3 regions of the Pseudomonas sp. GW821-FHT02H09 genome follow, and region 3 is predicted to be linked to each of the others. Evidence: predicted binding sites of a transcription regulator. Region 3 holds the regulator's gene; each other region holds the start of a gene.
What was found. The regulator FliA, encoded in region 3, starts transcription of late flagellar genes. The targets are predictions, from matches to a motif close to CTAAAGTTTNNNNNNNNNNNGCCGNTAA.

Region 1: AC07VR_RS08825 (methyl-accepting chemotaxis protein) is a predicted target of FliA. The motif match lies at 7,754-7,781, and genes of this name have one in related genera.
Region 2: AC07VR_RS25150 (flagellar protein MotY) is a predicted target of FliA. The motif match lies at 8,091-8,118, and genes of this name have one in related genera.

Annotation. Positions count from the first base shown of each region.
Region 1 covers NZ_JBWKVA010000005.1:212,975-222,799, reverse strand. The annotation lists gene AC07VR_RS08865 (ABC transporter substrate-binding protein) at 1-41, opposite strand, end outside; gene AC07VR_RS08860 (purine-cytosine permease family protein) at 117-1,586, opposite strand; gene hutU (urocanate hydratase) at 1,733-3,412, opposite strand; gene AC07VR_RS08850 (HutD/Ves family protein) at 3,844-4,416, opposite strand; gene hutC (histidine utilization transcriptional repressor HutC) at 4,440-5,150, opposite strand; gene AC07VR_RS08840 (formimidoylglutamate deiminase) at 5,296-6,660, shown strand; gene AC07VR_RS08835 (lipocalin family protein) at 6,718-7,287, opposite strand; gene bamE (outer membrane protein assembly factor BamE domain-containing protein) at 7,319-7,573, opposite strand; gene AC07VR_RS08825 (methyl-accepting chemotaxis protein) at 7,858-9,750, shown strand.
Region 2 covers NZ_JBWKVA010000022.1:13,530-23,354, reverse strand. The annotation lists gene rsxB (electron transport complex subunit RsxB) at 1-233, shown strand, start outside; gene AC07VR_RS25195 (RnfABCDGE type electron transport complex subunit D) at 220-1,215, shown strand; gene AC07VR_RS25190 (RnfABCDGE type electron transport complex subunit G) at 1,212-1,823, shown strand; gene AC07VR_RS25185 (Rnf-Nqr domain containing protein) at 1,816-2,406, shown strand; gene nth (endonuclease III) at 2,432-3,070, shown strand; gene AC07VR_RS25175 (PA3496 family putative envelope integrity protein) at 3,178-3,357, shown strand; gene AC07VR_RS25170 (hypothetical protein) at 3,390-3,590, opposite strand; gene AC07VR_RS25165 (response regulator) at 3,612-4,238, opposite strand; partial or broken gene AC07VR_RS25160 (hypothetical protein) at 5,044-5,316, shown strand; gene AC07VR_RS25155 (argininosuccinate synthase) at 5,758-6,975, opposite strand; gene AC07VR_RS25150 (flagellar protein MotY) at 7,105-8,013, opposite strand; gene pyrC (dihydroorotase) at 8,184-9,230, shown strand; gene rnt (ribonuclease T) at 9,227-9,825, shown strand, end outside.
Region 3 covers NZ_JBWKVA010000014.1:58,444-68,268, reverse strand. The annotation lists gene flhF (flagellar biosynthesis GTPase FlhF) at 1-1,036, shown strand, start outside; gene fleN (flagellar synthesis regulator FleN) at 1,156-1,986, shown strand; gene fliA (RNA polymerase sigma factor FliA) at 1,983-2,723, shown strand; gene AC07VR_RS19190 (chemotaxis response regulator CheY) at 2,890-3,261, shown strand; gene AC07VR_RS19185 (protein phosphatase CheZ) at 3,292-4,080, shown strand; gene AC07VR_RS19180 (chemotaxis protein CheA) at 4,108-6,336, shown strand; gene AC07VR_RS19175 (protein-glutamate methylesterase/protein-glutamine glutaminase) at 6,386-7,519, shown strand; gene AC07VR_RS19170 (flagellar motor protein) at 7,519-8,259, shown strand; gene motD (flagellar motor protein MotD) at 8,271-9,158, shown strand; gene AC07VR_RS19160 (ParA family protein) at 9,209-9,825, shown strand, end outside.

The DNA of each region.
Region 1 (9,825 bases), on a different contig from region 3:
AATGAAAGCATAGTGGTCAGCAGGGTCTTATTCATTTTCATTGTGTGACACTCCTAAACATGAAATGGATTACGGCAGTCAAAAGGCATCCAGCCCTGTCCACGTCCAATCAAGGTCTAGACCGCAGTAGCGCGGCCTGCCCCACTCAGCTTGTGTGCTGTTACCGCGCCCTGCTCTACCGGCAGGATCAAACGGTCAGGTACTGCGCCATGCCACTTCTTGGCCGCCAGGTAATACATCCCTGCAGGTACCACCAGGCCAATGATCCAGGAGATATCGGTATCACCGAGGCTCGCGACCAATGGACCGGTGTAGAAATGCGTTGAAATGAACGGCATCTGAATCAGCACACCGAACACATAAATGGTGATCCCCATGATGTTCCAGCGCCCGTAGCGACCGTCGGGATTGGACAGTGCAGGGATGTCATAACGCTCTTTGGTAATGCAGTAGAAGTCCACCAGGTTGATCGCGCTCCACGGCGTGAAGAATGCCAGCAGAAACAGGATGAACGCGGAGAATTCCTTGAGGAACGAGTCCTTGCCAAGCACTGCCAGCAAGGTAGCGATCACGACCATGGCGAAGATGTACAGCAGGCGAACCGTGCTGGAAATCTTCCGGCTGCCGCGAAAGCCACTGATGATGGTGGCAATCGACATGAAGCTGCCATAGGCGTTCAACGTGGTGACGGTCACCTTGCCAAAGGCCACGGCAAAGTACAGCAGGGCCGCGACGATGCCGGTACCGCCGAGGCTGACGATGAACGACACTTCGTGATGGGCGAACTGCGAACCGGCCAATGCCGCCGCGAACACCCCGAAGACCATCGAGGTCTGCGCGCCGATCATCGAACCCAGGCCCACCGCCCAAAACGTCTTCGACGCCGAGGTCGTGCGCGGCAGGTAGCGCGAGTAGTCCGCGACGTACGGACCAAAAGCAATCTGCCAGGACGCCGACAGCGAAATCGCCAGCAGGAAACTGCTCAGGGAGAAATGCTTGTTACCCAACAGCGCGCCGATATCGTTGCCGGCGAGCAGTTTGTAGAACAGGTAAGCGAACGCGATCACACCCAGCACACTGGCCACCCGGCCAATCCCGTGAATGACCCGATAGCCGAAGATGGTCAGGACCACGATCAGACCGGCAAAGGTCACGATCCCGATCCAGTCATCGACATTCAGCAACTGGGCAATCGCCTGCCCCGCGAGCAGCGAACCGCTGGCGGAAAACCCGATGTACATCAGGCACACCAGCACCAACGGAATCACCGCACCATACACGCCAAACTGCACGCGGCTGGAAATCATCTGCGGCAACCCCAACTGCGGGCCTTGGGCCGCATGCAACGCCATGACGCCACCGCCGAGCAACTGCCCGACCAGCAAACCAATCAACGACCAGAACACATCCCCACCGAGCACTACCGCCAATGCACCGGTAACAATCGCGGTGATTTGCAGGTTGGCACCCAGCCACAAGGTGAATTGACTGAACAGACGACCGTGTCTTTCCGCTTCCGGGATGTAGTCGATCGAACGCTTTTCGATCAACGGTTTACTGCTTGCACGATCGTCATTAACAGCCATTGTTCAACCTCTATGGATTGTTCCAGTAATTCACTCGACCCCTGTAGGAGCCGAGCTTGCTCGCGATGACGGTGTACCTGACAAACCGCGTCATCGTTTATCGCGAGCAAGCTCGGCTCCTACAGGGTTTGCGTTGGGTCAGTTTCTCAACCGGTGATCATCGGCAGGTTCAGGCCCTGCTCGTTGGCGCAGTCGATCGCGATCTGGTAACCGGCATCGGCGTGACGCATGACCCCGGTGGCCGGGTCGTTGTGCAGCACGCGAGCGATACGCTCGGCCGCTTCGTCCGTACCGTCGCAGACAATCACCATGCCCGAGTGCTGGGAGAAGCCCATGCCGACGCCGCCGCCGTGGTGCAGGGACACCCAGGTCGCGCCGCTGGCGGTGTTGAGCAGGGCGTTGAGCAGTGGCCAGTCGGACACGGCGTCGGAGCCATCCTGCATCGACTCGGTTTCGCGGTTCGGGCTGGCCACCGAACCGGAGTCCAGGTGGTCGCGGCCGATCACGATTGGCGCGGACAATTCACCGCTGCGAACCATTTCGTTGAACGCCAGACCGAGCTTGGCGCGCAGACCCAGGCCCACCCAGCAGATACGTGCCGGCAGCCCCTGGAAGCTGATGCGCTCGCGCGCCATGTCCAGCCAGTTGTGCAGGTGGGCGTCGTCCGGGATCAGCTCTTTGACCTTGGCGTCGGTCTTGTAGATGTCTTCAGCGTTGCCCGACAGCGCCGCCCAACGGAACGGGCCGATGCCACGGCAGAACAGCGGACGGATGTAAGCCGGTACGAAGCCCGGGAAGTCGAAGGCGTTCTCGACGCCTTCTTCTTGCGCCATCTGACGGATGTTGTTGCCGTAGTCGAAGGTCGGAATGCCCATTTTCTGGAAGTCGAGCATCGCTTTGACGTGCACGGCCATGGATTGCTTGGCGGCTTTGACCACGGCAGCCGGCTCGGTCTTGGCGCGAGCGCGGTATTCGTCCCAGGTCCAGCCGGCTGGCAGGTAGCCGTTGAGCGGGTCGTGGGCGCTGGTCTGGTCGGTGACCATGTCCGGGCGCACGCCGCGCTTGACCAGTTCCGGCAGAATTTCAGCCGCGTTACCCAGCAGGGCGATGGAAATCGCCTTGCCTTCCCTGGTGTATTTGGCGATGCGGGCCAGCGCGTCGTCGAGGTCGGTGGCTTGCTCATCGACATAGCGGCTGTTCAAGCGGAAATCGATGCTCACTTGTTGGCATTCGATGTTCAGCGAGCACGCGCCGGCCAGGGTAGCGGCCAGCGGTTGAGCGCCGCCCATGCCGCCCAGACCGGCAGTCAGGACCCAACGACCGGTGAGGTTGTCGTTGTAGTGTTGGCGACCGGCTTCGACGAAGGTTTCGTAGGTGCCCTGAACGATGCCCTGGCTGCCGATGTAGATCCAGCTGCCGGCAGTCATCTGGCCGTACATGGCCAGGCCTTTGGCGTCCAGTTCGTTGAAGTGTTCCCAGTTCGCCCAGTGTGGCACCAGGTTGGAGTTGGCGATCAGCACGCGCGGGGCGTTGCTGTGGGTCTTGAATACGCCGACCGGCTTGCCGGATTGCACCAGCAGGGTTTCGTCGTCATTCAGATTGGTCAGGCTTTCGACGATCTTGTCGTAGCACTCCCAGTTACGTGCCGCACGACCGATACCACCGTAAACCACCAGCTCCTTGGGGTTCTCGGCCACTTCCGGGTCGAGGTTGTTCATCAGCATCCGCAGCGGCGCTTCGGTCAACCAGCTCTTGGCGGTCAACTTGTTGCCGCGAGCAGCGCGGATTTCGACATCACGGTATTTAGTAGGCTTATTCTCGGTCACGAAAAAAACTCCTCAGCGATCAATCCAAACTAACCCAGGCAGTGGGCGAGCAAGCCAATGTGCAAACGGTGCACACCGGCGAATCAGTGGACGATGGTCGAGTCTCCGCGACTCATACACATACGTCTTTACTTGTACATACAAGCATATGCAATCAAGCGGCCAACTTGCTGGATGGACATTCAATAAAGTGTTGGATCTGGCTGAAAAGCCCTTGGGGCAAGGGTTTGGCCACTGGAGATTTTTTTGGGGAGGATTTTTTCGAAGCGTGAGATCTGTTACCTGAGCGCGATTTTGCGCCACGCTGGGGCGTTCGGTAACAAATTGGTGCGCGTAGGGAAACGGGTTACCGGAAGCCAGAAAGCAAAAAATCGCAACTGACGACAGCTCTCAGAGCGGCCGCACGTTGCGATTCTTTTAAGACGGTTGAATCAGAGCGCTGTCAGTTCGATCACACAGCACTGGCCGCGGACGGAAACATCCAGCAACCCGGTGTTACCGTTCAGTTGCAGGCAATCATGACGACCCAATACATGGACCGCGCCGCCATCGATCTGCACCTGGAGTGCATCGGCCACGCTGAACACCAGCAGCGTTGCGGTCGAGCTGAAAAACCGCTGCTCGCCACTGACCCACTGCAACCGCGCCTGGTAACGATTCGCCGCATAAATCAGGTTGAAGTCGCGAATCGCACCGCCAAGCAGCGTGCAGGAAACCTGGCTTTCGCCGCTGAACGCAAACGGGTCCAGCGGTAACAGTGGCCGCGTTTTCTGACCATCGACCGTCAAGGTCATGCCATCACCCTGCAGCACGGTGATGACCCGCTCATAACCGGCAAAGGTGGAGAAGCCGCCCGACTCACCGATATCGGCAATCGACAGGCGCCAGCCGAAACCGTCCAGGCCGGTGCCCGCATCACGGGTGATTTCTTCGGTGCTGCCGCCGCCGTTTTTCCAGGGCATGCGCGGATAATCGGCGGCACGCAAAACGTTCAACTGACTCATTTATGCCTCTTGTTTATGGCTCTTTATTTATGAAACCGCCCTTCCAGACGATGACGGGAACCGGGGTGGATCAGACGAGCGGCCGTCACTGGCTGACGCCCGGACCAGGTCCGACGGCGAATCAGCAGGCACGGCTCACCTTTTTCGATCTGCAGCAATTTGCATTCGGAAGGCTCGGCAAGAATCGCTTCGACCACGTGTTCGCCTTCGGTCAATGGGGCAACCTGATTCAGGTAGGCGTAAGGCGTTTGCAAGGTGAAGTCTTGTTTGAGGTATTCCGGCGCCACCAGCGCGTTGACGAAACGGTCCTCGATTTGCACGGGAATATCGTTCTCGAAATGCACGATCAGCGAGTGGAAGACCTTCTGGCCTTCACGCATATCCAGCGCCAAAGCGCGCTCGGAGCCGGCAGCCTCTTCTTCGAGGGTGATCACTTTGCACGTGTGGCGATGGCCACGGGAGGCGATTTCGTCGGCAATGTTATGCACTTCGAACAGAGCCGACTGGCTCTTCGGTTCGGCGACGAATGTACCGACACCCTGCATACGCACCAGCAGACCGTCGGCGGTCATCTCGCGCAAGGCGCGATTGATGGTCATACGACTGAAGCCCAACTGGCTGACCAGCTCGCTTTCCGACGGAACGCGATAGTGCGGCGGCCAGTTCCCACTCTCGATTTGCTGAGTGATCATCTGTTTGACGCGGGCGTACAAGGGCGCCGGACTGTCGCCCATATGGGCAGCCAGCGGGGAGACGGCAGGCGGAGTCGGCACGGGAAATCCTTGTTCGTTAATAAAGGTTGATAGCTTGCCGGAGTTTACCGGGCAGGCAAACGTCTGTATATGTATATACAAATAACACACGATGGGGTGCTGAACCATGTCCGCTTTCTTTGCCGAACGCGCACTGCTGCCTAGTGGATGGGCCAACAATGTACGTCTTGAGGTCAACGCCGATGGCGTACTGACCCACATCCAGGCCGATGCCAGTGCAGATGGCGCCGAAATATCAAGCGGTCCGCTGCTGCCGGGGATGCCGAATCTGCACTCCCACGCGTTCCAGCGGGCGATGGCCGGACTGGCGGAAGTCGCCGGCAATCCGAACGACAGCTTCTGGACCTGGCGCGACCTGATGTATCGCCTCGTCGGAAAAATCAGTCCGGAACAACTCGGGATCATCGCCCGTCAGCTTTACATCGAAATGCTCAAGGCTGGCTACACCTCAGTCGCCGAATTCCATTATGTGCATCACGACACCAATGGCCAGCCCTACGCCGATCCGGCCGAGTTGTCATTGCAGATCAGCCAGGCCGCCAGCGCTGCCGGAATCGGCCTGACCCTGCTGCCAGTGCTTTACAGCCATTCCGGTTTCGGTGGCCAGGCGCCCAATGAAGGCCAGCGGCGCTTTATCAACAGCACCGAAAACTATCTGAATTTACAGGCGCGTCTGCAGCCGCTGCTGGCACAACAACCGGCGCAACAATTGGGCTTGTGCTTCCACTCGCTGCGCGCAGTGACGCCACAGCAGATCAGCGAAGTACTGGCGGCCAGCGATAAACAGTGCCCGGTACATATCCACATCGCCGAGCAGCAAAAGGAAGTCGACGACTGCCTGAGCTGGAGCGGTCGCCGTCCGCTGCAATGGCTCTACGAAAATACCGAGGTCGATCAGCGCTGGTGCCTGGTCCATGCGACCCACGCCAATCCTGAAGAAGTCGCGCTGATGGCCAGGAGCAAGGCCATCGCCGGTCTCTGCCTGACCACTGAAGCCAACCTTGGTGACGGGATTTTTCCGGCGGTGGACTTCCTCGCCCAGGGCGGACGGATGGGCATTGGCTCCGACAGCCATGTGTCGCTCAGTGTGGTGGAAGAACTGCGCTGGCTGGAATACGGTCAGCGTCTGCGCGATCAAAGGCGTAATCGCTTGTATCGCGGCGATCAGCCAATGGTCGGCCGCACCTTGTATGACGCCGCACTGGACGGCGGGGCCCAGGCATTGGGGCAGCCGATCGGCGCTCTGGAAGTCGGCAAGCGCGCCGACTGGCTGGTACTCGACGGCAACGATCCATATCTGGCAACGGCAAATGGCGACGCGATACTCAACCGCTGGCTATTCGCCGGTGGCGATCGCCAGGTGCGGGACGTACTGGTCAACGGTCAATGGGTGATCCGCAACGGCCATCATGCCGGAGAAGAAGACAGCAGCCGGGCATTCACCCAAGTGTTGCGCGAGTTGTTGGGCTAAGTAAGGTCTGACTGACGATCGTTCCCACGCGCGTGGGAACGATCAAACCCGGTGTCGCTACTTCGACGTCTGGGCCATCTTCGTATCCGACACTCGCCAGATCAGGCGGGTCGTGTCGTAACCCTGCTGACGCGCCCTGCTCAGCAGTTCTTCACGCTTCGCCGCATCAAGCTCTGGCGTTCTGGACAACAGCCAAAGGTGGCGACGGCTCGGACTACCGACGATGGCCGTCTTGTAGTCGTCGCTGACGTACAACACCCAGTATTCGCCCTTGGAAACGCCTGGCAACAGGGTGGTCAACCAATTATCGAATTCGACCCACAGCTTGTCGGTTTTGCCGGGAATCTGCGGCGTTGCCGTGCCTTTGACCTCTTCCCATTGCCGGTCAGGGGTCAGGCAGCGGTTGAATATCAGGACATTGCTATCAGCCTTAAGGATGTAATGGGCTTCGGATTGCGCGCAGTTACGCTGGAAGTAAATTGGCAGGCGGGCCAACTCATACCATTTTCCTTGGTAACGCTTGAGATTGACGCTGTTGGCGGTCTTGGGTGCCAATGGGTCATTGCCAGAAGTGGCGCAGCCAGCCAATACCAGGCTGGCCAAAAGAGCTATTACGAACCGCATCATTATTTTTCTCCCGTGAGCGCCTGGCCCCGGTTTACTTCAGGCCTTGCCCGGAAAACATCAGCACTTTGTCACCCGCGTACTGCACGCTGATAAAGCTGTTCTTGTTGCCCCAGGTGCAGCTGGACATGCCCAGGGCGCCGGAACAATCGGAAGGAGTACCCAAGAGTTTTTCGACTTCGGCCTTGGGCATGCCGGTCGAAATTTTCGAGTAGTTTTCCTGATTGACCTTGCTGCACGCAGCCAACAGCACGCAGAACGACAACAGAGCGAGAGAACGCAGCGACATGGTGAAACTCCTGGACGGAAGGGGGAAGGCATGGCTGCCAACCAGAAGCTTAGAAGAGAAAAGTGCCATCTGGTTCCCCAAGCCACGGGCTATTTCTTACATGTAAAGCTCTCTAATCCCCCCTGAAATCAGCCATTTTCCTACGCAAACAGGTATTTCGTCGGATATCTCAAAAGCGGCCTAATCTTTGGCGCTGGCGAGTCGACATAGAGGCAGCGCAAAAGCCCCTGACACCTGGCAAATTGACGCCTTTCGTTGACCAGCCCATCGCGGTAGTTCATTTAATGACCAGAAATATGAAATTCAGCCATAAGATTCTGCTTGCAGCCGCTCTTGTGGTCGCTGTCGCGTTTGCCTGCTTCATCCTGTTCAATGACTATCGACAGCGTCAAACCTTGCGCAACAGCACCGAATCCTCAATGCAGGAACTTGGCAGCCTGACCACCAGCAACATCCAGACCTGGCTGGAAAGCCGCATGCAATTGCTGCAGTCGCTCGCCCAACAGATCGCCATCGACGGCAGCACGCCTGACAACCTCAAGCGCAGCGTCGGCCTGCCGGCCTACACCAGCAATTTCCAGCTGAGCTACTTCGGCGGCCAGGACGGCGTGATGTTTTCGGTTCCGGCCGGTAATCGGGCGGCGGACTACGACCCGCGCTCCCGTGGCTGGTACAAAGCGGCCAACAGCGCCCAGCAGACCATTGTCACCGAGCCCTACATCGCTGCGTCGTCAGGCAAGCTGGTGATCACCATCGCTACCCCGGTGCAGCATCAGAACCAATTCATCGGTGTGGCCGGCGCCGACATCGACCTGTCCAGCGTCAGCGCGATCATCAACTCGCTGAACTTCGGCGGCCATGGCCATGCCTTTATCGTCAGCGCCGACGGCAAGATCCTGATCCACCCGAACAGCAAACTGGTGCTCAAAAACCTGGCTGACGCTTATCCAAACGGCGCACCGAAGATCAGCCCGGGCATGAAAGAAGTTGATCTGGACGGCAAGTCCCAGTTCATCTCCTTCACCCACGTCAACGGGGTGCCATCGGCGGACTGGTATGTGGCGTTGGTGCTCGACCAGGACACCGCGTTCTCGATGCTCAGCGAATTCCGCACCTCGGCAATCATCGCTATGGCGATAGCCGTGGTGATCATCATCGCCCTGCTCGGCATGCTGATCCGCGTGTTGATGCAACCACTGCTGACCATGGGCCGCGCCATGCACGATATTGCCGAAGGTGAAGGCGACCTGACCAAGCGCCTGACCATTCATGGCCACGACGAATTCGGCGCGCTGGGCATGTCCTTCAACCGTTTCGTCGAGCGAATTCATACCTCGATTCGTGAAGTCGCCTCGGCCACCGGCCAGGTCAACGAAGTGGCCTTGCGGGTGGTCAGCGCTTCCAACTCGTCGATGTTCAACTCCGACCAGCAGGCTTCGCGTACCAGCAGCGTTGCCGCGGCAATCAACCAGCTCGGCGCTGCGGCGCAGGAAATCGCCCAGAACGCCGCCCTCGCCTCGCAGCATTCCAGCGATGCACGCAGCCTGGCCGAGGACGGTCAGCAAGTGGTGGATAAAACCATCGCAGCCATGCAGCAGCTGTCGGCCAACATCAGCGATTCGTGCGGCAATATCGAGACGCTGAACAGCAACACGGTGAACATCGGGCAAATCCTCGAAGTGATCACCAGCATCTCGCAACAAACCAACCTGCTGGCCCTCAACGCTGCCATCGAAGCCGCCCGTGCCGGTGAGGCCGGACGTGGTTTTGCGGTGGTCGCCGATGAGGTACGCAACCTCGCCCACCGTACTCAGGATTCAGCGCAGCAAGTACAGACCATGATCGAAGAGTTGCAGGTCGGCGCGCGGGAAGCCGTCGTCACCATGACCGACAGTCAGCGCCAGAGCGAAAGCAGCGTCGGTATCGCCAACCAGGCCGGCGAGCGCCTGAGCAGCGTGACCCAGCGCATCGGCGAGATCGACGGCATGAACCAGTCGGTAGCCACCGCCACCGAAGAGCAAACGGCCGTGGTCGAGTCGATCAACGTCGACATCACCGAGATCAACACCCTCAACCAGGAAGGCGTGGAAAACCTGCAATCGACCTTGCGCGCGTGTGCCGACCTTGAGCAGCAGGCCGCGCGGCTCAAGCAGTTGGTGGGTAGTTTCAGGATTTAAACAACGCCAATGATCGTTCCCACGCTCCGCGTGGGAATGCAGCCCGGGACGCTCTGCGTCCCAAGAGCCGAACGC
Region 2 (9,825 bases), on a different contig from region 3:
AGGCTTTGCACCGCGCCGAGAATGCCAGTGAGCAACCCGCTCCCGATCTGCTGCGGGTCGAGAAACGGCCCATCGATAATCGCCTGCGGCAGCTGAAAACCGAATTGGCCTACGCTCGAGCGGATGTCAGCAAGCTTGAGCGACACCCCGAGACACCAGCAGACCTCCTGACCAAGGCTCGAAACCGGCTGAGCGAAGCTGAGCGTCAGGTCAATGCTTATGTCGCCTCTTGAAAGGGTTGATGAGCGCCTTCAGCAGGCAATGAAGCTGGTGCTGCTGGCAACACTGCCGGGGATTTTCGTGTTGCTGTGGTTGTACGGCTGGGGGGTACTGATCAACTTGCTGCTGGCCGGTTCCACAGCGCTGGCCGTTGAGGCTGCCGTCCTCGGTTTACGCAGGCGTCCCCTCAAGCCCTCTCTGAGCGATGGAAGCGCGCTGGTCAGCGCGACATTGCTGGCCCTGGCATTACCGCCCTACTGCCCATGGTGGCTGACGCTGAGCGCAACCGCGTTCGCGCTGTTGTTTGGAAAACACCTGTATGGCGGTGTGGGTAAAAACCCGTTCAATCCCGCCATGCTTGGTTACGCACTGGTCCTGGTGTCGTTTCCGCAGCAGATGACGCACTGGCCGGCCTCCCACGGCATGGATCTGCTCGGTGGCTTGCAACAGGTATTGGGCTTCAGTTTCAGCGGCTCGGCACCCGACGCCTGGGTCCAGGCCACCGCCCTGGACAGTGTGCGGATCAACAAAAGCCTGACCATGGACGAACTGTTCGCCGGCAATGCCGCGTTCGGTCACTTTGGGGGTAAAGGAGCCGAGTGGGTCAATCTGGCGTTCCTCGCCGGCGGCGCGTTTCTACTGCAACGTCGGGTATTCAGCTGGCACGCCCCGGTCGGCATGCTTGCCAGTCTGTTTATCATCAGTCTGCTGTGCTGGAACGGCTCGGGCTCCGACTCCCATGGTTCTCCTCTGTTCCACCTGTTGACGGGCGCGAGCATGCTGGGGGCGTTCTTTATCGTCACCGAGCCGGTCTCTGGCGCCAGGAGCCCCAAAGCCAGGTTGCTGTTCGGAGCCGGCGTTGGCCTGCTGACCTACCTGATTCGTACTTGGGGCGGTTATCCAGACGGCGTGGCGTTTGCCGTGTTGTTGATGAACCTCACCGTACCCGCGCTAGAGCGCCTTTTCGCTCCCCAGCCGGAGCCTTCTGCGCCATGAACACAAATGTCGGCATACTGATTCTGGTGTTACTGGCCGGTCTGGGTGCAACTGCGACCTTCTTGGTGCAACAAGTCGCCACGCCACGCATCGCGGCAGAACAACGCGCAATACAAAACCGTAACCTGTTGGAAATGCTGCCCCAGGGAAGCTACGACAATCAGCCACTGGATCAGCCGCTCTCGCTCACGGACGTAGAGCTTGGCAGTAGCCGATTGCTTGGCGGCTATCTGGCGACTCAATCCGGTCAACCCAGCGCGGTGATTCTGCACAGTCAAACGGTGGGCTACGCAGGCCCTATAGAGCTGTTGATCGGGATCGGGGCAAACGGCAAGCTACTCGGTGTAAAAGCCCTCAAACAGTCAGAAACCCCAGGGTTTGGAGGCCGAATTGCAACGACCCCAAACCCTTGGCTGCAGAGTTTTTCCGGCAAATCACGCAATGATCCGCCCGATTCGGGCTGGGCACTTAAAAAGGACAGTGGCCAGTTTGATCAGATGGCCGGAGCAACGATTACCTCACGGTCGGTGATAAGTGCCATTCATGAGGCGCTGCGTTATTTTGACGAGCATCAGGCGCAACTCACAGGGAAGCCTGCTCATGACTAACACCACGACACTGCGCAATTCGCTGACGCTCGCGCCACTGATTGGCGTCAGCGACACGTTGGTGAAGGCCACCGGTTTGTGGTTGATGTCCATTCTGATCATCGCAATCTATGGCATGGCCATGAAAGCGATTCGGACCTGGCTCAGCCCGAGCCTGCGCCTGATGGCCAATATCGTGCTGGCTGCCACGATCGTCAGTTGTGCAGAACTGGCCTTGCAAGTCCGGGCTTTTGAACTGCATCAAAGCCTGGGAATTTATCTTGGGCTGATTGCCCTTCAATGCGTGCTGCTTGAGCTCAACGGTTTTTTCGAACAGTGCTCTATGTCTGACCGCCTACGACTGTCAGGCCTGTTCGGCGCGCTGCTGGTTGCGCTTGGCACGCTGCGAGAAGTCCTGGGAACGGGTTCCCTGGGTGCCCATCTGTCGTGGTTGGCAGGATCCACCGATAATCATTGGCAGCTTTGGTTATGGGCTCAGGATACGGGGCCACGCCTGCTCACTCTGGCGCCAGGTGGTTTTATCCTGCTAGGGTTGTTGATCGCCGCGAAACAGGCCTGGGCCGCTTCTTCGAAACCACACTGACTGCCGTCAAGGAAACGCTCTACCCATGAACGCTGCAAAACGTCTGGAAATATTCCGCCGGCTTCAAGAGGACAATCCGGAACCGAAAACCGAGCTGGCCTATTCCTCGCCGTTTGAACTGTTGATTGCAGTGATTTTGTCCGCCCAAGCGACTGACGTCGGGGTCAACAAGGCCACAGCAAAACTATTCCCGGTTGCCAACACACCTGCAGCGATCTATGCCCTCGGTGTCGAAGGGTTGTCGGAATACATCAAAACCATTGGCCTGTACAACAGCAAAGCGAAGAACGTGATCGAGACCTGCCGGTTACTGGTAGAGCGTCATAACAGTGAGGTTCCGCAAACACGCGAAGAGCTTGAAGCACTCCCCGGAGTGGGACGCAAAACCGCTAACGTGGTGCTCAATACAGCCTTTCGCCAGCTCACCATGGCCGTCGACACGCATATTTTTCGGGTCAGTAACCGAACGGGACTGGCTCCGGGGAAAAATGTCGTCGAGGTGGAAAAACAACTGATGAAGTTCGTGCCCAAGGAATTTCTGCTCGACTCGCACCACTGGCTCATCCTCCACGGACGCTACGTATGCCAGGCTCGCAAGCCACGCTGCGGCAGCTGCCGGATAGAAGACCTGTGCGAATACAAGCACAAGACCTCTGACGATTGAGCAAGCATAGATTTTGACGATCGATCGATTGAAAAAATCTTTTTTACCCGCCACCGGATTATCGTTATAAGGAGCGCCAACGGCAGTCTTAGCCTGGAGTTAACCTTATGAGCGCTGGTAAAGAGCAACTGGACGTAGAAGACGACTTCACCGCCGTTGAAGCAGAGGATGCCGAGCCTGTGGTGGAGGTGGCAAAGACCAATCTGAGCAAACGCCGCACCATTGATAATCTTCTGGAAGAGCGCCGTCTGCAAAAGCAATTGGCCGATTACGATTTTGATCTTTAGCACCTGAAAGCCTCCCGAAGCGGAGGCTTTTTTTATTGGCTGCCCAGCACCTTGACCACCGTTTTTCCCATGGACATCCCGTCGGCGATAGAGCAGTACCGGTCATGGAAAACAGGTGGCATCTGCAAGGGCGCCAAGAGAAAAGCATGTTGTGCGAGTACTCGGGTAGACCTGGATAAACCGATGAACACCGAGTAACGCGCAATGCCACCCGCCATCGCCACACCGGTCATTACATTCTCGCGTATCGCGATTCAAACCAAACCATTGCGTTGTGCAAGCTCAATCAGGTCAACCAATGAGCGGGCATTAAGCTTTAACAGCAAGCGCGTCTTGTATGTACTGACTGTTTTATTGCTGAGAAACATTCCATCGGCAATCTCCTTATTGGTCTTTCCACGTGCAAGTTGTTGTAGCACCATCATTTCCCGACCGGAAAGACGGTTGACCATATCCGCTTCGCTGGCATTCCCCAAACTCGAACGCACAGTATGCAACGCCTGATTGGGAAAATAGCTGTAACCGGAAAGCACTGCCTTGATCGCGCTAAGCAGTTCGGTCAGATCTTGTTGCTTGCACACATACCCCGCGGCACCGGCCTGCATACAACGCATGGAAAAATGTCCTGGCGCCTGCGAGGTCAATACCAGCACTTTTAAAGGCTGGGGTGTTGAAGTCAGACGCGCGACAACTTCCAAACCATCAAGTTTTGGAATTCCGATATCCAGAATAACAATATCCGGCACATGCTCACGGGCCAGCTGCAAGGCGTCCGCGCCATTATCCGTCTCCGCGATGACTTCATAGCCATGGCGCTCCATCAGCATGCGTACAGCCAGACGAATGACGGGATGATCATCCACGATCAGCACTTTATTCATGGGCAAGTCCAATTTTCGTTGTTCGATTTTTTAGAGTCTGCACAATAGCCTAGTCATTTCCCCCTTGGCATCGTGCCCCCCCCCGGTCACCAGCACCCAGAGACCATACCTACAAACAACACGGATTTACCCTACAAAAAAACACCGAAAAGGATGTGTCTTAAAATTTAATCAGCCTGCTACCCACCTTGGTTTGACGATCTTTTTTGTATCACATGACGTCCATAATGGAAGCTCGTCGAATCATTCAGGCTGAATTGTCGTTAGTTATTTTGTGGCAGATTATTATTGAATGACACTCAGCCACCTGCACTTCAGTGCAACCATGGGTATTTAGCAATGGAAAGAAACAATTCACTCCAGGCAACAATCCGCCGCTTCAAGCATCTCACCACTCAAGGTAATACACAGCATCAACTTTCCAATACAAGACGGACTAGCCGCATGGGCACTGCACAACCCACAGGATACTCCCTGTACTGAACTGACCTGCCAGACGCCTACTCGCACCTATTACGTCCGCTCTGTCCATTGTCAAACCGGGCCTGAAATCATTACAAGCAGCAATAAAAACCCAACAGAAAACCAAACCACCAACCTGCACAACGCCCATACTTGTCGTGAGCATCGATAATGAGCAAACCGTACCGACTTCAACGCTTGAAGGGAATCCCCTATTTATACGCAACCCCCAAAGTAACGTCGAGCTGGATGGCAGCCGCATTTAATCAAGCCATCTAGCTGCTTGCATCTCCACCAACGTGAAACCAAGGATATAAAAACAACACTATCAAGTGAGATAAAAATGAATAGACACCGAAAGAAAACAACCAACCCAATGACCATCATTGCCATCTTCGCAGCGCTAACAGAAGCTTCGGCAGCTGTATCATTTCCATTTTTTGACTACGAGGAACGTCAAGTCTATGTCTGGTTCCTGATTACTTTCCCCTATGTCCTGATACTGCTTTTCTTTGCCACGCTGAATTTCAACTACAAATCACTGTACGCGCCTTCCGATTTCGAGAAAGGAAAGCACTTCATCAAAATCATTGACGATGCAGCTCGTCCGGAAAGAGTGAAAACCACCCCTCCAGGCCCTGAGTTACTTAAACAGAAAAATCACACCGCCGACAAGGAGAAAGACTTCCGCCCACCGGCATAGTTGCCTGGATGCCCGCCACAGAACCACATATTCCGACAGCAGGAGTAGCGCTACTCATCACGCCATGGACAAGCCGCACCTGTGCATATCAATTTATTCGCACATCACACTCTTCATTTGCCTTTGGCACTGCACCGCTGCCACACCGTTGATACCCGGCAGATCAACGCAACAAAAGCAGAATCAAGACGGGGTAGAACAACCCGAATTCTGCGTGAGGCAGGATGAAAACAACGCCACATCAAGCGTCATTCAAGCGTTCACACCGAACAAGGCAGCTTGAACTAAACATAACATGCAAAAAAAATGGCCCTGCGTGCAGCAGGGCCATTTTCTTGAGTCGCATTCAGGCAATCAGAACAACTTCCGACCTTTGTTTGCGGCAATACGCATGCGCAATGCATTGAGCTTGATGAAGCCAGCAGCATCCGCTTGATTGTAAGCGCCGCCATCCTCTTCAAAAGTCGCAATATTGGCATCGAACAACGATTCATCGGACTTACGGCCGGTGACAATGACGTTGCCTTTGTACAGTTTCAGACGAACCACGCCATTCACGTGCGCCTGAGAGGCATCGATCATCTGTTGCAGCATCAGACGCTCAGGGCTCCACCAGTAACCGGTGTAGATCAGGCTGGCGTATTTAGGCATCAACTCATCTTTAAGGTGAGCGACTTCGCGATCCAGGGTGATCGACTCGATTGCACGGTGAGCACGCAGCATGATGGTGCCACCAGGTGTCTCGTAGCACCCGCGGGACTTCATACCGACATAGCGGTTCTCGACGATATCCAGACGGCCGATGCCGTTTTCGCCGCCAATACGGTTCAGCGTGGCCAGGACGGTGGCCGGAGTCATTTCAACGCCGTCCAGAGCGACGATATCGCCATTGCGATAGGTCAACTCAAGATAGGTTGCAACGTTCGGAGCGTCTTCTGGCGACTTGGTCCAGCGCCACATATCTTCTTCGTGCTCGGTCCAGGTGTCTTCCAGCACGCCACCTTCATAGGAGATGTGCAGCAGGTTGGCATCCATCGAGTACGGGGATTTTTTCTTGCCGTGGCGTTCGATAGGGATGTTGTGCTTTTCAGCGTAATCCATCAGCTTTTCACGGGAGAGCAGATCCCATTCACGCCATGGAGCAATGACTTTGACGCCAGGCTTCAACGCATAGGCGCCCAGTTCAAAACGAACCTGGTCATTACCTTTGCCGGTTGCACCATGGGAAATGGCGTCGGCGCCGGTTTCGTTGGCAATTTCAATCAAGCGCTTGGCGATCAACGGACGAGCGATGGAGGTACCCAGCAGGTACTCGCCCTCGTAAACGGTGTTGGCGCGGAACATAGGGAAAACGAAATCGCGGACGAACTCTTCGCGCAGATCGTCGATGTAGATCTCTTTCACGCCCATGGCTTGTGCCTTGGCGCGTGCAGGTTCGACCTCTTCGCCCTGACCCAGGTCAGCGGTGAAGGTCACCACTTCACAGTTATAAGTATCCTGCAGCCACTTGAGGATCACCGAAGTGTCCAGGCCGCCGGAATACGCCAGAACGACCTTGTTTACGTCCGCCATGCCATTACTCCACCGGGTTGTACGGAAAGCTTTCTAGTCTACCGCTCAAACCGGATATTTTACAGAGGCGCGACAGCTTATGACGATGAAGCGACAGATTATGTCGAGCGAGCGACGATTACAGCGGTTTCAGGACGTCGCCGCGGTATTGCCCGTGGAGCTGATCTGGGGGGCCGGCTTTTCGGCAGGTGCAACACGCTCAAGCTGAACATTGACCCGGCGATTCCTGGCCCGATTGGCGGGATTGGTATTGGGCGCCAGAGGATAACTCTCGCCGTGAAATCGCATGCTGATCTGCGACTCCTGGATGCCGTTGGCCTTGAAAAAGTCCATCACCGCCAAGGCTCTGCGCCGCGACAGATCGCGATTGGTCAGACGATTGCCGCTGTTGTCCGAGTGACCGTCCAGTTCGATGTGATTGACGGTTGGATCAGCCTTGAGGAACTCCAGCACCACCTGCAATCTGGCCTTGGCCTGCGCATCCAGGTCGATGCCACCGCCTGGAAAGCCGACCTCGGCATGCTTCACTTGTTCGAAGTTCATCGGCAACAGCTTGGCTGTGCACGCTTGATAGTCGCTGTAGGCCTTGTTGAATTTGACCGGCAACAAACGAACTTCGGAAACACGACCCTCACGGGAATAATGGCGAACCACCGGGCTACGACCATCCATCAGGCCACTGAACAATCGACCGGCCTGCGCCTGCGAGCTGTTAAACAGTACATCGCCGCTGCCGGCTCTCACCGAACCCAGATTGATGTCGCCGCGCCCCGGCTGCCAGGGCGCAGCCGCCGCCAACAAGGTCGCCGAGCCGCCACCGAGCATCGAGTTGTAGGCCTTGAGGCGGAACGTCGCCTGCTCGCCTGCACGCCGAACAAACTCACCCGAGCCAAAATCGGTAATAGGTTGGGTCAGACGGCACTCGAACTTGTCGCCTTCGACCTTCCACTCGATGCTCTCCAGACGCGTCTGGAAAGTCAGAGCCATCGCGGGCAGGCTGACAAACACACTGAGCAAGGCTAAATAACGCTGGCGCACGGGAGGCTCCACTGGCTTCTACACAAAAGACCGACACACGTTTACGGCATATCACTTGTTTACAGCACACCTATGGGATATCGGAAGCTTGCTGCAAAACTTGATAGCGAGTGCCTGAGAGAGTCTTTTCCGGTAGCATTCCCTTCAGTTTGACCCGCCTGGAATCCCCAATGTCCGACCGCCTGACCCTGCTGCGTCCCGACGACTGGCATATACATCTTCGCGATGGTGCTGTGCTAGCCAATACTGTTGCGGATGTCGCGCGCACCTTTGGTCGCGCCATCATCATGCCCAACCTGGTACCACCGGTGCGCAACGCCGCGCAAGCCGATGCCTATCGCCAGCGCATTCTCGCTGCGCGCCCGGCCGGCAGCCGTTTCGAACCGTTGATGGTGCTCTACCTGACCGATCGTACCGAGCCTCAAGAGATTCGCGAGGCCAAGGCCAGTGGTTTCGTCCACGCCGCCAAGCTCTATCCGGCCGGTGCGACCACCAACTCGGACTCTGGTGTCACCAGCATCGACAAGATCTTTCCCGCATTGGAGGCCATGGCCGAAGTCGGGATGCCGTTGCTGATTCACGGTGAAGTCACTCGCGGCGACGTCGATGTCTTCGACCGTGAAAAGCTGTTCATCGACGAACACCTGCGTCGGGTCGTGGAACGCTTCCCGACACTCAAAGTGGTGTTCGAACACATCACCACCCGCGAGGCCGTCCAGTTCGTCAGTGAGGCGGACGCCAATGTGGGCGCAACCATCACCGCCCATCACCTGCTGTACAACCGCAACCACATGCTGGTTGGCGGGATTCGCCCGCACTTCTATTGCTTGCCGATCCTCAAACGCAATATCCACCAGGAAGCACTGCTCGACGCCGCCACCAGTGGCAGCGAGAAGTTCTTCCTCGGCACCGATTCGGCACCGCACGCTCAACACGCCAAAGAAGCCGCGTGTGGTTGTGCCGGTTGCTACACCGCTTATGCTGCGATCGAGATGTACGCCGAAGCCTTCGAACAGCGCAATGCGCTGGACAAGCTCGAAGGCTTCGCCAGTTTGCACGGCCCGCGCTTCTATGGCCTGCCCGCAAACACCGACCGCATCACCCTGGTTCGCGAAGAGTGGACCGCCCCTACCAGCCTGCCGTTTGGCGAGCTGTCTGTAATCCCGCTGCGCGCCGGTGAAAAACTGCGCTGGCGTCTGCTGGAGAAACACTCGTGAGTGAAGACCATTTCGACGACGACCAAGACGGCCATAACGGTGGCGGCGGTTCGCGCCATCCGATGGCGGCCAGGTTTCGTGGCTACCTGCCGGTAGTCGTCGATGTTGAAACCGGTGGTTTCAACTCTGCCACCGATGCATTGCTGGAAATCGCAGCAGTCACCATCGGCATGGACGAAAAAGGTTTCGTGTTCCCCGAACACACCTATTTTTTCCGGGTCGAGCCTTTCGAAGGCGCGAACATCGAAGCAGCGGCTCTGGAGTTCACCGGGATCAAGCTCGATCACCCGCTGCGCATGGCGGTCAGCGAAGAAACGGCCCTGACCGATATCTTCCGCGGTGTACGCAAGGCCCTGAAGGCCAATGGTTGCAAACGTGCGATTCTGGTGGGGCATAACAGCAGCTTCGATCTGGCCTTCCTCAACGCCGCTGTCGCGCGTCTGGACATGAAGCGCAACCCTTTTCACCCGTTCTCCAGCTTCGACACTGCAACGCTGGCCGGTCTGGCGTATGGTCAAACCGTGCTGGCGAAGGCCTGTCAGACTGCCGATATCGACTTCGACGGTCGCGAGGCCCACTCGGCGCGCTACGATAC
Region 3 (9,825 bases):
TTTGCCGCTGACCGCCGCCGAACCGTTGATCGAGCCGACCTTCGCTGAGCCCCGTCGTCCAGCACCGGCACCCGCTGCTTCGCCTTCCGTGGATCAGCGCGTGTTTGACTCGATGCGATTCGAGCTCAGCGGTCTGCGTGAGCTGCTGGAAGTGCAGTTGGGCTCGCTGGCCTGGAACCAGTTGCAAGGCAGCCGGCCACAGCAGGCCAATCTTTGGCGTCGCCTGCAACGTATCGGTTTGTCCGGTCCGCTGTCGCGCGACCTGCTGGCACTGATTACTGAAATTGAAGAGCCACGTCAGGCCTGGCGCATGCTGTTGGCGCACCTGGCGCGGATGATCGCGACCCCCGAGATCGAGCCGCTGGAAGAGGGCGGGGTGATTGCCATGGTCGGTCCTGCCGGCATGGGCAAGACCACCACGCTGGCCAAGCTGGCGGCGCGTTATGTGCTCAAGTACGGCGCGCAGAACATCGCGCTGGTGAGCATGGACAGCTACCGTATCGGGGCCCAGGAACAGCTCAAGACCCTGGGGCGTATCCTCAATGTCTCCGTGACCCACGTCGACCCGGGCCAGTCCCTGGCGCAGGCGCTCGATCCGCTGTTGCGCAAGCGCGTCGTGTTGATCGATACCGCCGGCCTTCAGGCCAGCGACCCGGCGTTGCGCATGCAGCTGGAAAGCCTGGCCGGTCGCGGGATCAAGTCAAAGAATTATCTGGTGTTGGCAACAACCAGCCAGAAACAGGTACTAACCGCCGCTTATCACAGTTACAAACGCTGCGGGCTGGCAGGGTGCATCCTGACTAAACTGGATGAAACGGCAAGCCTGGGCGAAGTGTTGAGTCTGGCGATCAGTCACGAGTTACCCGTTGCTTATCTGACCGATGGGCCGCGGATTCCGGATGATCTGCATTTACCACGCCGCCATCAATTGGTCAGTCGCGCCGTGAGTGTGCAGATGCAGGAAGAACCCAGCGAAGAAGCCATGGCTGATATGTTCGCTGACCTCTACCACAGCCCGACCAAGCGGGTCGGCTAAGGTAATAACGAATAGATTGCAGTGAATCTACATCGATGGTCTGCCATGCATTGTTTCAGTGGTGAACGCGCAGCCAGTTATGTGGCCTCCGTCTAAGTAAGACAAGGTATAGAAAGAACATGGGCAGCATGCATCCCGTACAGGTGATTGCGGTGACCGGCGGCAAAGGTGGCGTCGGGAAGACTAACGTGTCAGTGAACTTGTCCCTGGCTCTAGCTGAGCTCGGCCGGCGCGTCATGCTGCTGGATGCCGATCTGGGGCTGGCGAACGTCGACGTTCTGTTGGGACTGACACCCAAACGCACTCTGGCCGATGTGGTCGAGGGGCGTTGTGAGTTGCGCGATGTACTGCTTCAGGGGCCAGGCGGCATTCGCATCGTCCCGGCAGCATCCGGTACGCAGAGCATGGTGCATCTGAGCCCGGCCCAACATGCCGGCCTGATCCAGGCCTTTAGCGATATCGGCGACAACCTCGACGTGCTGGTGATCGACACCGCCGCCGGTATTGGTGATTCGGTTGTCAGTTTTGTTCGCGCGGCCCAGGAAGTGCTGCTGGTGGTCTGCGACGAGCCGACCTCGATCACCGATGCCTATGCCCTGATCAAATTGCTCAATCGTGACCATGGCATGAACCGCTTCCGTGTGCTCGCCAACATGGCGCAGAGCCCGCAGGAAGGTCGCAATCTGTTCGCCAAGTTGACCAAGGTCACGGATCGCTTCCTGGACGTAGCCTTGCAGTACGTCGGTGCGGTTCCCTACGACGAGTGTGTGCGCAAGGCTGTGCAAAAGCAGCGTGCGGTCTATGAGGCCTTCCCTCGTTCGAAGTGCGCCCTGGCGTTCAAAGCCATTGCTCAGAAAGTCGATACCTGGCCGCTGCCTGCCAATCCACGCGGGCATCTGGAATTCTTCGTCGAGCGGCTGGTGCATCAAACGGCAGGGCCGGTGCTATGAGCGCCAGCGGGTACAACCTCTACAAGGCGTCGGCACGTGACAGCCAGTACGAGCTGATCGAGCGCTATGCGCCACTGGTCAAGCGTATTGCCTACCACTTGCTGGCACGCCTGCCAGCCAGTGTTCAGGTCGAGGATCTGATCCAGGCCGGGATGATCGGCTTGCTGGAAGTGTCGACCAAATACGACGCCAGCAAGGGCGCGAGTTTTGAGACTTATGCGGGGATCCGCATTCGTGGCGCGATGCTTGATGAAGTGCGTAAAGGTGACTGGGCTCCACGTTCGGTACACCGCAATACCCGGATGGTCAGTGACGCAATCCGCTCAATTGAAGCTAAAACCGGACGTGACGCTAAAGATCACGAGGTTGCGGCCGAACTCCAATTGAGTCTCGATGATTATTACGGGATTTTGAACGACACCTTGGGTAGTCGGTTGTTCAGCTTCGACGATCTGTTGCAGGACGGCGAGCATGAAGGGCTGCACGAGGATGGCGCGAGTGCTCATCTCGAGCCGTCGCGTGATCTGGAAGATGAACGCTTCCAGGCTGCGTTGGCGGACGCGATTGCCAATTTGCCGGAGCGTGAGCGACTGGTGTTGGCGCTGTACTACGACGAAGAGCTGAACCTCAAGGAAATCGGTGAGGTCCTGGGAGTCAGCGAATCGCGGGTCAGCCAGTTACACAGCCAGTGCGCGGCCCGTTTACGGGGGCGTTTGGGGGAGTGGCGAGCGCGCTGACAGGCAGTGTGGGGACACTGCGAACGAGGCTGGTATGGCGTAGCCGCACCGGTCACGGCCCGTTGTGCTCCATGCAACCGTTGAGTGTTACGCCGAATTGATTGAATGGCGCGTTCAGGTGCTGGGCGCGTTTTAAGACTGCTTGGAGGTCGAATTGGACAAGAACATGAAAATCCTCATCGTTGATGACTTCTCAACGATGCGGCGGATCATAAAAAACCTGTTGCGTGACCTTGGGTTCACCAACACGGTCGAGGCGGATGATGGTACTACCGCGATTCCGGTCCTCAACAGCGGGAGCATCGACTTTCTGGTAACGGACTGGAACATGCCCGGCATGACCGGTATCGACTTGCTGCGCCACGTGCGTGCCGATGAAAAGCTCAAGCACCTGCCGGTGTTGATGGTGACGGCCGAAGCCAAGCGCGAGCAAATCATCGAAGCCGCTCAGGCCGGCGTGAACGGCTATGTGGTCAAACCATTCACGGCTCAGGCGCTGAAAGAGAAGATCGAAAAAATCTTCGAGCGCATCGGTTGATATGCGGAGCCAGTCCGCCACGGGGGAGCTATGGAGCATAACGAATCTTCACTGGGCGATTTTGAATCGACCCTGAAAAAACATGCCAGCGAACTGGTCGAAAGCCTTGAAAAAGGTAAATTCGGCGACGCCGTGCAACTGATCCATGAGCTCAACCAGACCCGTGATCGCGGCCTGTACCAAGAGGTAGGCAAGCTCACCCGCGAGCTGCATAGCGCAATTGTCAATTTTCATATTGACCCGCACATGCCGCAAGCCGAGGAGGTTTCACAGATCACGGATGCCACTGAGCGCCTGTCCTATGTGGTCAGGCTGACCGAGGCTGCGGCCAACCGCACCATGGACCTGGTCGAGAACAGCACCCCGTTGGTCAATGGCCTGAGCACCGAGGCTCAGGCCTTGAGCGTGGACTGGGGACGGTTCATGCGTCGTGAAGTCGGTGCCGAGGAGTTCCGTGAACTGGCCCGGCGGGTAGACGGTTTCCTGACGCGTAGCGAGCAACAGACTCGTGTCGTGTCGAGCAATCTCAACGACATCCTGCTGGCTCAGGATTACCAGGACCTCACAGGCCAGGTGATCAAGCGCGTGACCCAATTGGTCACGGAAGTCGAAAGCAATCTGCTCAAACTCGTGTTGATGGCCAGTCACGTCGACCGGTTTGCGGGCATTGAACATGACCGCGAATCGATCCTCGCGGAAAAAGATCCGGAAAAACATCTGTCTCAGGGTGAAGGTCCGCAGATTCATGCCGATAAACGTGAAGACGTTATGTCCGGTCAGGACGATGTAGACGATTTGCTTTCCAGCCTTGGATTTTAGGCCGACTTATCAGGAGCACCCATACACATGAGCTTCGGCGCCGATGAAGAGATCCTTCAGGATTTCCTGGTTGAGGCCGGCGAGATTCTTGAGCAACTGTCCGAACAACTGGTTGAGCTTGAAAGCCGACCAGATGATGCGGACTTGCTCAACGCAATTTTTCGCGGTTTTCACACTGTAAAAGGGGGCGCCGGCTTCCTCCAGCTCAACGAGCTGGTGGAGTGCTGTCACATCGCCGAGAACGTCTTCGACATCCTGCGCAAGGGTGAGCGTCGGGTCGACTCGGAATTGATGGACGTGGTTCTGGAAGCGCTGGATGCCGTGAACGGTATGTTCACCCAAGTCCGCGAGCGCACCGCGATCACCGCTGCAACACCTGAATTATTGGCAGCGTTGGCGCGGCTGGCCGAGCCTGCCGCTGCCGATGTTGCACCGGCGGTTGAAGTGAGCGCCGAACCTGTCGTCGAGAGCGAATCGGGCGACATCACCGACAATGAGTTCGAACAGCTGCTCGATTCGCTCAATGCGGTCAAAGCCCAGGCAGAGACGCCTGCGGTGGTTCAGCTGGCTCCAGCGGCTCCAGGCAGCGATGAAATCACCGATGCCGAGTTCGAGTCGTTGCTCGATCAGTTGCACGGCAAGGGCCAGTTCGCCGTTGACGCCGTCACGGCACAAGCTGAGCCTGCTGCGCCAAAGGGCGAAGCGGCCAGCAACGAGATTACCGACGACGAATTCGAAGCATTGCTCGATCAGTTGCACGGCAAAGGTACATTCGCGGTAGATGCACTGGATGCGGCGATCGCTTCGGTGCCAGCTGCTGCCCTGCCAAGTGCTCTGGCGGCTGGCAGTGATCTGATTTCCGATCATGAGTTCGAGTCGTTGCTTGACGAGTTGCACGGCAAAGGCAAGTTCACTGAAGTACCTGCTGCTGCGACTGCGGTAGTGGCGGCGCCTGTTGCCAAAGTGGTTGCACAGCTGGTCACAAAAGCACCTGAAGCCAGGGCCCAAGCCCCAGAACCGGCGGCTCCTGCACCGGCTGCAGCCAGAGCGCCTGCGGCTGCGTCATCGGAAAAACCGGCCAGTGAAGCCGAGACCACCGTGCGGGTCGATACCGCGCGGCTGGACGAGATCATGAACATGGTCGGCGAATTGGTGCTGGTCCGTAACCGCTTGGTCCGTCTGGGCCTCAATAGCGGCGATGAAGCCATGTCCAAAGCCGTGTCGAACCTCGACGTGGTGACGGCCGATCTGCAAACCGCGGTGATGAAAACCCGGATGCAGCCGATCAAGAAAGTCTTCGGTCGCTTCCCGCGACTGGTACGCGATCTGGCTCGCCAGTTGAAGAAAGAGATCAACCTGGAGCTGGTCGGCGAAGAAACCGACCTCGACAAGAACCTCGTCGAGGCCCTGGCCGACCCGTTGGTCCACTTGGTGCGCAACGCGGTCGACCACGGTATCGAGTCCCCGGAAGAACGCGAAGCATCGGGCAAGTCCCGTGGCGGCAAGGTGATTCTGGCGGCCGAGCAAGAAGGCGACCATATCCTGCTGTCGATCTCCGATGACGGCAAGGGCATGGACCCGAGTGTCCTGCGTTCCATTGCGGTGAAACGCGGTGTGATGGACAAGGATGCCGCTGATCGTCTGAGCGACACCGAATGCTACAACCTGATTTTTGCACCAGGTTTCTCGACCAAAACCGAGATTTCCGACGTGTCGGGTCGTGGTGTGGGCATGGACGTGGTGAAAACCAAGATTTCCCAGCTCAACGGTTCGATCAACATCTACTCGACCAAGGGCCAGGGCTCGAAGATCGTCATCAAGGTCCCGTTGACCCTGGCGATCATGCCGACGCTGATGGTCATGCTCGGCAACCAGGCCTTTGCTTTCCCGCTGGTCAACGTCAACGAGATTTTCCATCTCGACCTGTCGCGCACCAACGTGGTCGATGGCCAGGAAGTGGTGATCGTGCGCGACAAAGCGCTGCCTCTGTTCTATCTCAAGCGCTGGCTGGTCGCTTCCGCCGCTCACGAAGAGCAGCGTGAAGGCCATGTGGTGATCCTTTCAGTGGGCACCCAGCGGATCGGCTTTGTCGTCGATCAACTGGTCGGTCAGGAAGAGGTGGTCATCAAGCCATTGGGCAAGATGCTTCAGGGAACCCCGGGCATGTCCGGCGCCACCATCACCGGTGACGGCCGCATTGCGCTGATTCTCGATGTTCCGAGCATGCTCAAGCGTTACGCCGCACGGCGTATTTGATTCTGATGGAGCGGGGCGACTGAGCCTCGCTCCGTCTAACGGAGTGTTTATGGCAGTCAAAGTCCTGGTGGTGGACGATTCGGGGTTTTTCCGCCGCCGCGTCTCGGAAATTCTTTCAGCGGATCCGAGCATCCAGGTCGTCGGTACGGCGACCAACGGCAAAGAAGCGATCGATCAGGCGCTGGCCCTCAAGCCAGACGTGATCACCATGGACTACGAGATGCCGATGATGGATGGCATCACGGCGGTGCGGCACATCATGCAGCGCTGCCCGACTCCGGTATTGATGTTCTCCTCGCTGACCCATGAAGGCGCCCGGGTAACCCTCGACGCTCTGGATGCCGGTGCGGTGGACTTCCTGCCGAAGAATTTCGAAGACATCTCGCGTAATCCCGAGAAGGTCAAGCAACTGCTGTGCGAGAAGGTTCACAGCATTTCGCGCAGTAACCGTCGTTTCAGTGCCTACAGCGAACTCGCCTCGCAACCGGCCGCTGCGCCCGTGCCTGCACCGTCGCCCTCTGTCAGCACTTTCGGCAGCAGCGCGCCTGTACGTCCCGCACCCGCGCCGATGCCTGCCCGTGTTCCTGCGGCCAGCCCGAGCTCGCCCGCACCGAAACGCAAATCCTACAAACTGGTCGCCATCGGTACGTCTACGGGCGGCCCGGTAGCGTTGCAGCGGGTGCTGACTCAGCTGCCAGCAAATTTCCCGGCGCCGATCGTGCTGATCCAGCACATGCCAGCGGCCTTCACCAAGGCGTTTGCCGAGCGCCTGGACAAGCTGTGCCGCATCACTGTCAAGGAAGCGGAGGACGGCGATATTCTGCGTCCAGGCCTTGCTTTGCTGGCACCCGGTGGCAAGCAAATGATGATCGATGGCCGTGGCGCGGTGAAAATCCTTCCGGGCGACGAGCGTCTGAACTACAAGCCGAGCGTGGACATCACCTTTGGTTCGGCAGCCAAATCCTACGGTGACAAAGTTCTGGCGGTGGTGCTCACCGGCATGGGTGCCGATGGTCGCGAAGGCGCGCGTCTGCTCAAGCAGGGTGGCAGCGCCATCTGGGCCCAGGATGAAGCCAGCTGCGTGATCTATGGCATGCCGATGGCCATTGTCAAAGCCGATCTGGCGGATGCTGTGTACGGCCTGGACGATATAGGCAAACATCTGGTCGAGGCTTGCCTCTGATGGATGTTTTAAGCCTTATCGGGATCATCATGGCGTTTGTCGCCATCATTGGTGGCAATTACCTGGAAGGTGGTCATCTCACCGCACTGGCCAATGGCCCGGCGGCGCTGATTGTGTTGGGCGGCACCGTCGGCGCTGCGTTGTTGCAGTCGCCAATGAGCGCCTTCAAACGCGCCATGCAGATCTTTATCTGGATTTTGTTTCCGCCCCGTGTCGATCTGCCCGGTGGCATCGATCGGGTGGTGAACTGGAGCCTGATCGCCCGCAAGGAAGGTTTGCTGGGTCTTGAAGGCGTGGCTGATACCGAGCCCGACAGCTACTCGCGCAAAGGCTTGCAGTTGTTGGTCGATGGCGCCGAACCGGAAGCGATCCGCAGCATCCTCGAGGTGGACTTCTACACCCAGGAAAGCCGTGACACCGACGCTGCCAAGGTTTTTGAAAGCATGGGCGGTTATGCGCCAACCATCGGCATTATCGGTGCTGTCATGGGCCTGATCCATGTCATGGGCAATCTGGGCGACCCTTCGCAACTGGGCAGCGGGATCGCCGTGGCGTTCGTTGCGACCATCTACGGTGTGGCCAGCGCCAACCTTGTATTGCTGCCGATTGCCAGCAAGCTCAAGTCCATCGCGTTGCGCCAGTCGCGTTATCGCGAAATGCTGCTCGAAGGAATCCTGTCGATAGCCGAAGGTGAGAACCCTCGTTCCATTGAGTTGAAGCTTCAGGGCTTCATGGACTAATGGAGTAGCCCATGGCACGTCGTCGCCAACCTGAAGAGCACGTCAACCACGAACGTTGGTTGGTGTCCTACGCCGACTTCATCACACTGCTGTTTGCTTTCTTCGTGGTGATGTATTCGATCTCGTCGATCAACGAAGGCAAATACAAAGAGATTTCCCAAGCCCTGATCGGCGTGTTCAACGACTCGCAACGCACCCTCAAGCCGATTCCCATCGGTGACGAGCGGCCCCAGACGGTCACGCCGGCCAAGCCGTTGGTCAAGGACAGCGAGCAGATTGACGCGGGCATTGCTCAGGCGAGTAACGACCCGTTGAAGTCCATTGCCGATGACATCAGCGCCGCGTTCGGTGACTTGATCAGCTCCAATCAAATGACCATCCGCGGTAACGAGTTGTGGGTCGAAATCGAATTGAATTCCAGCCTGCTGTTCGGCAGCGGTGACGCCATGCCCAGCGATGTCGCGTTCAATATCATCGATAAGGTGGCGAAAATTCTGAAGCCCTTCGACAACCCGATTCACGTTGAAGGTTTCACCGATGATCAGCCGATCCGCACTTCGCAATACCCGACTAACTGGGAGCTGTCGTCAGCTCGCTCCGCCAGCATTGTGCGCATGCTGGCCATGGAAGGAGTGAATCCGGGCCGTCTGGCTTCGGTCGGTTATGGTGAATTTCAGCCGGTGGCCAATAACGCGACCTCCGAAGGCCGTGCGCGCAATCGCCGCGTGGTGCTGGTGGTGTCGCGCAACCTCGATGTGCGCCGCAGTCTGACGGGCACCGGCACGGCAAATGCCAAACCCGATGCCGCATTGAAGCGTGCTGGCACACAAACTGCACCCTCGTCCGTAAAGTCGACGAGACGAGAGAGTGCCGTCAATTCTCCGTCGCCCGCCCTATAACTTAGCGCTATTTCTCGGTTGAGCCTGTTCGACCGGGAGGAACAATCTGAATGAGAGTCTGGGCAGTTGCCAATCAAAAGGGTGGTGTCGGTAAAACCACCACCTCCATCGCTCTAGCCGGTTTGCTGGCTGAGGCGGGCAAGCGCGTGGTCGTGGTTGATCTCGACCCCCACGGCTCCATGACCAGCTACTTCGGCTATGACCCCGACAGCCTGGAACACAGCAGCTACGACCTGTTCCTGCACAAGGGTAGCGTGCCGGCGGGGTTGCCCGGTCAACTGCTGCTGCCCACCAGTGACGAACGCATTTCCCTGTTGCCCTCGAGCACCGCGCTGGCGACCCTTGAGCGTCAGTCACCAGGGCAGAGCGGTCTGGGTCTGGTGATCGCCAAGAGCCTCGCGCAGTTGTGGCAGGATTTTGATTACGCGGTGATCGACAGCCCTCCGTTGCTCGGCGTGCTGATGGTCAATGCCTTGGCGGCCAGCCAGCAGTTGGTGATCCCGGTACAGACTGAACACCTGGCGGTCAAAGGCCTCGAGCGCATGGTCAACACCCTGGCGATGATCAATCGTTCGCGCAAGCAGGCGTTACCATTTTGCATCGTGCCAACCCTGTTCGATCGCCGAACCCAGGCGTCCATGGGCACATTGCGGGTACTGCGCGACAT